Candidatus Microthrix parvicella Bio17-1: one gene and its partner. The protein of the gene in region 2 binds, or shares a complex with, the protein of the main gene of each other region. Links are inferred from orthologs where the notes say so. Each region holds a gene or a part of one and is shown on either strand. Other genes may lie near its edges.

Evidence for each region. Proteins that work in one complex are often made in the same cells at the same time.
Region 1: rpmF (region 2) and rplI share a complex: the UniProt entries of both Bacillus subtilis proteins name them as parts of the 50S ribosomal subunit. The link is inferred for Candidatus Microthrix parvicella Bio17-1 from one-to-one orthologs.

Annotation. Positions count from the first base shown.
Region 1 is NZ_AMPG01000004.1:45,585-48,576, forward strand. It holds rplI (50S ribosomal protein L9), read right to left. Parts: upstream 1,726-2,992; coding sequence 1,276-1,725; downstream 1-1,275. Other genes in the region: dnaB (replicative DNA helicase), read right to left, coding at 1-1,008; ssb (single-stranded DNA-binding protein), read right to left, coding at 2,177-2,641; rpsF (30S ribosomal protein S6), read right to left, coding at 2,653-2,988. UniProt on the Bacillus subtilis protein: Binds to the 23S rRNA.
Region 2 is NZ_AMPG01000002.1:396,036-398,826, forward strand. It holds rpmF (50S ribosomal protein L32), read right to left. Parts: upstream 1,591-2,791; coding sequence 1,411-1,590; downstream 1-1,410. Other genes in the region: MPARV_RS0110095 (hypothetical protein), read left to right, coding at 1-1,172; MPARV_RS24720 (YceD family protein), read right to left, coding at 1,708-2,208; MPARV_RS24725 (ATP synthase subunit B family protein), read right to left, coding at 2,273-2,791.

The DNA of each region.
Region 1 (2,992 bases), on a different replicon or contig from region 2:
TCCGCCCAGCTCCGATTTGAGCCGGCGGGCTTTTGCCCGCAATTCCATCACGGTCAGGTTGGCGTTGTCATCGATCCACAAATCGGCGTCGCCCAGGCGCCCCAACGAACGGGTGATGCGGTTCCAGTCCGCGTCGGACACCTTGCCGTTCCGCAGGTGGCTGGAGTCGACCCGCGCGTCCATGGAGACCAGGCGCTGGGTGAGCTCGAGATGGCTCATTTCCAGGCTGAAGTACACCGCCGACTTGCCCGATGCCATCGCCGCGTTGCGTGCGATGGCCAGGGCCAGGGCGGTCTTTCCCATGGCCGGACGGGCCCCAAGCACGATCAGCGCGCCGGGTTGGAGGCCATAGAGCTTGGTGTCCAGGTCGGTGAAGCCCGTGGGGGTGCCGGTGACCGCACCCGCCTGCTCGTACATCTGCTCGAATCGATCGAGCGTGTCGCCCAGCAGATCACGCAACGGCACCAGGGTGTCGGTGACCCGGCGCTGGGCAACCCGGTAGATCAGCGACTCGGCGGTATCCATGGTGGAGGCCACGTCGTCGGCCGGTTGAAAGCCCAACTCGGAGATCTCCGACGCGGTCGCGATCAGACGCCGCAGGAGGGCGTTCTCCTCGACCACCTTGGCGTAATGGACCGCGTTGGACACCGCTGCCGCCGAGCCCTGCAACTCGATGAGCGTGCCGGCGCCGCCGATGGCGTCCAGCAGGCCGTTGCGGGTCAGTTGGTCGGCCACCAAGACGGAGTCGACCGGCGAACCCGCGGCGTAGAGACCGGCGATGGCATCGAACACGTGGCTGTGGGACGGTTGATAAAAATCGGCTGCCTCCAAGCGTTGCATCGCATCGCCGATGGCCGAAGGACTCAGCAACATCGCGCCCAGTAGCGACCGTTCTGCCGCCAGGTTGTGCGGAGGCTGGCGGCCGGAATGTCCGGCAATCCGAACCGGTCCGCCGGAACCGCCGTTGGCACCTTGCGGCTCGGCGCGTTGTGAGAATGTTGCCGTCATCGTTGAGCTCGGCTCATGAGAACTGCTGCGCCCATACGATCTCCGTTGGTCTCCGGGTGTGCTCAGGCCATTGTGACCCGTGCCGGTGACAGTCAAAGAAGGTCACAGGCAGAACACCGTTGTCCACACCAACTGTGGATCGTTGGGAGGAGTCTGCGGGTACCGGTCAACAAAACGCACAGGTCCTCCACAGCTGTGGAGGACCTGTGGAAATCTTTTCACGATCCCACCCGCGCTCTGACGGGCGGGTACTGCCGGGGTCAACCGCTAGGCGGCGACGACCTCAACATTCACCGGGAACGCCACGTCGTTGTGCGGCTGCACGGTGACGGTGTGGGCGCCCAGGGTGCGCAGGTGTTGATCCTCGATCGAAATGTGCTTCCGATCGATCGAAAAGCCGGTTTGCTCCTCGATGGCCTCAGCCACATCCGCGTTGGTGATCGAACCAAAGAGCTTGCCCGAGTCACCGGCCTTGGCTGGGATCGTGATGGCCGCGGTCACCAACTTCTTCGCCATGTCCTCGGCCTCCTCACGCGCTGCGGCATCGCGCTGGTCGCGACCGCGACGCATGGCGTCGGCCTGAGCGGCGGCGCCGGCGGTGGACGGCATGGCAAGGTGCTGCGGGATCAGGTAGTTGCGGGCATACCCGTCAGCGACTTCAACAAGGTCGCCCCGCTTTCCCAAATCGGCCAGGTCGGCTCGCAGGATCAGCTTCACGACGTGACCTCCGTGGTCTCCAGTGGGCTCGACTCCGTTGAGGAGGCGTCGTCACCGGTCGAAGCGGACCCGCCACGGTCACCGCGATCCCCGCGATCTCCGCGGTCGCCACGATCCCCGCGATCACCGCGGTCGCCACGATCACCGCGATCGTCACGGTCACGGCCGCCACGGCCACCGCCGCCACCCCGATGGGTGGTCACGCGGTTCGTGTACGGCAACAGAGCCATCTCGCGAGCGCTGCGGATGGCAACCGCCACCTGGCGCTGCTGCTGGGTGTTGTTGCCGGTTACTCGGCGGGCACGGATCTTGGCTCGGTCGGACTGGAAGCGACGCAGCAGGTTGACGTCCTTCCAATCGACGTACTCGATGCTCTCCGTGTTGAGAATCGACACCTTTTTCTTGGTGCGACGGCCCGACTCTTTGGGCTTGGGGCGGCGTGGTCGTGCCATTAGAAGGGCTCCTCGTCGTAGTTGTATCCAGCGGGGGGTGCACTCGGCGGCGGGGCTGCGGCACTGCCGCCACCTCCACCGGGTCCGGCGTCGCCGGCGCTGCGCTTTTCGTTTTTGGTGACCTGAGCGGACGCCCACCGAAGGCTGGGGGCGATCTCGTCGGCCACAATCTCCACCTTGGAGCGCCGATCGCCCTCGGGGCCGTCCCAGCTGCGCTGGTCCAGGCGACCGGTAACGATCACCCGCGTGCCTTTGGGGCAGGATTCGGACACGTTCTCACCAAGTTGTGCCCAGGCCACGATGTCGAAAAACGACGTGGCCTCTTCCCACTCGTTGGTCTGGCGGTTCTGCCAGCGTCGATTGACTGCAACGCCAAAGTTGGCGACGGCCTGACCGCTGGGGGTGAACCTCAGCTCAGGGTCACGGGTGACGTTGCCGATGATGGTGACGGTGTTGGTTGCCATGACGGACCTCCTCAGTCCTCCGCTGCCATCGCGGCCAGGCTGCGGCGCTCAGCCTCGGCCTCGGGCAGTCGGATCAGCTTGTGACGGACGACCTCGTCCGCCAGCCTGAGAAAGCGGTCCATGGGGTCGAGTTTGGCCGGGTCGGCCGTGAACTCGAACACCACGTAGTACCCCTCTGCCTTATGGTTGATCAGGTAGGCGAACTTGCGTCGCCCCCACCGATCGGTGCTGGACAGCTCTCCGCCGGCCGCTCCGATCAATTCTTCGACCCGATCGACGACGACCTTGTTTTCAGCGTCGGCAACATCGGCATCGATGATCACCATCAACTCGTAAGCGCGGTTCATATAT
Region 2 (2,791 bases):
ACATGGCCTTGGCCAAGGCGCCCGGCGTGGTTCGCGAGCGTCACGGCATCTTCGTCGACGACGCTGCGCCGGTGGCCGAGTACCCCAAGGCCCCGTTCGGATACCACTTCGATGACCCGGCCAACCTGTCGTTCTGGTGGAGTCTTGGAGCGGTGGGCACCTGGCAGGTGGCGGGTATTGGCCTGTCCGAGGCCAAAAGGTACGACCTGTTCGAGGTACCCCTGTTGGCCCAGGTGAAGGCGCTGGTCGACCTCAACGGCGGCGACATCGACCGCATCCGACCCTGGCTCCAAAAGAACCACGCCATCGTCAACTTCGGGTTTCTCGGCGAGGCCAACACCTACGCCTGGCGAGGCGACGCCGTGTCGCTGGCATCGGTGCAGGATCACCGATTTGGCCAGATGCGCGATCAGGCCCACAGCTGGCAGGCGGCCATCGACGCCGACGCCCTCGTCTTCACCAATCACCCGGTGACCGACCGAGATGAGAGCACCGACTGGGCCGAAGACGGGCGGCCCGGCTACTGGACCGGCGAGGCGTCCATGCCCCGTTCGGCCCAACACGAGCGGGCGGCCATCCACATCTACCAACCGGCGTGGGACGAGACCACCGACGAACTGTTGTGGGGCGTGTTCGGCTACCAGCCCTTCACACACGCGTACGTGCCGCAGGACCGCTTCGACGAGGTGGCTCAGGAAGGCCGCTGGACCTTCGCACGAAAGGGCGAAGGTTGGATCGCGCTGTGGTCGTGGCGCACCCCCACCTGGCGCGACTACGACCCCACCAGGTTCGCCACCGATGGCATGGAGCAACCCTTCGACCTGGTGGCCGAGGGCGGCCCCGACAACGTCTGGATCGTCGAGGTCGGCGAGGCCGCCGACGGCGGCTTCGCGGCCTGGAAGGCATCGGTCTTGAAGGTTGAACCGCAGGTGGAGCGCACCGACAGCGGCTTCGTCGTCAGCTACGACTCCGCTTCGGCGGGGACGATGACCTTCGGGTCAACCGGGCCCCTCACGTTGGACGGGTTAGAGGTGGACCTCGGCGACTTCCCACGCCACGATTCGGCGTTCGGCACGGTCGACCACCTGGACACAACGATGGAATTCACCACCGAATCAGCCAAGCTCAAGCTCAACTTCGAGGCGAAAACACGTGCGGTCGGCCTCGTGTAGGCCGGACCGCTCTCGATCGAAGCCATGTCACCGCGGCTGCTCTCCGCCGTCGACGTCGTTGTTCCTTGCCTCTTGGCCAAGGCCACGATCGCGACCACCACGCCCGCGACCAGCGCCAAGAAGGAGAGCCCAATGAGGCCGACCCACACCCATTCGTTCAATTTCTAAGAACCAGCGCCATCAGGTTCATTCACTCGATCAGGAGCGAAATCCCCTGCGATGGTCGACCCAAGCGGGTCTAGCTGACCTCGATGGCCTGACGGCCGTGGTACCAACCGCAGTTACTACACACGGCGTGGGGGCGCTTCGGGGTGTTGCAGCGATCGCACAGCGACCGGGGTGCCGACTCGAGGCGCCAGTTGGAGGCCCGACGGCTGCGGCTCTTCGCCTTGGAGGTCTTGCGCTTGGGAACAGCCATGAGAAACACCTTGATCGAGGGGTACCCCACACCATTGCATGGGTGTGAGCGTCGGGCAGCCGACAACGATACCGCCCAGAGCCCACCGGATGCACCTCGGGCGCCGACGGTGGCGATTCAGCGGTCGGGGTGAACCTCTGCCAACGCCGCCCATCGAGGGTCGGGAGGGCGCTCCTCGGTCTCGGCGGGCCCGTCATCTGCATCGTCGGCGACGGTCACCGGGTGCCCCTCTGGATCGGGTCCGGCACAGTCCTCGCGACACAGCGGTGCCAGCGGCAACCCGAGAACCACGGCCGCTCGGACCGCCTCGGTGACGTCGATTCGATCGTCCTCGATCCCCAACTCGCCGTCCAGTGGGTAGGGCCGCGCCACCTCGTCGATCTCACCATTGGTCACCCCCGATACCGGCTCCAGGCAACGGCGGCACTCCCCCGTCCACTCCGCCTCCGCCGACCCGCCGATCACCACACCATCGGACAGCGCCTCCAACCGAAGCTTGACGCGTGCCTCGGTGCCGTCCACCAGCCGGGTGCCGATGACCTCGGCGCCGGCCAGTGCCACCTCGGCATCCACCTCGTCCACATTCCCCACCCGGCGTCGCAGCTCGGCGACGGGCACCAGCAGTCGGCGGGGAGCACCTCCGCGCGGGCCGGAGGCACCACAGTGGCCAGTGCTGCTACTGCTACTGCTGCTGCTCACGCTCAGCGTCCATCGCGTCCTGGTCGAAGAACAGCGCCTCCGACAGCGAATCCTCCTCGTCAGGCGCCAGCGCCGCCTCGGCCAGCGAAGTGGCCGACAGCTTCTGGCGCCCGGCGCCAACCGCTCGCGTGATTCGCTCCAGCACGATCTCGAAGCTGGCCAGCTTCTGGTCGCAATAGTCCTCCACCTCGTGATGCATACGCCGGGCCTCGGCCTCAGCGTCCTCGGTGACCTTGCGTGCACGGCTCTCAGCGGTCTTCACCACCTCGGTGCGCTGCACCATGTGGGCCACTCGGGCCTTGGCATCCGAGATGATCTCCTCGCCATCACGCCGGGTCTTCGCCAGGAACTCGTCGCGTTCCTTCAGCAGCCAGCGGGCGGCACGCAGTTCGTCTGGCAGTCGGGCAACGGCATCGTCCAACAGCTCCAGAATCTCTTCCTTGTTGATGCGAACCGAGGCCGACATCGGCAGGCCGGGGGCCCCTTCGATCAGGTCGACAAC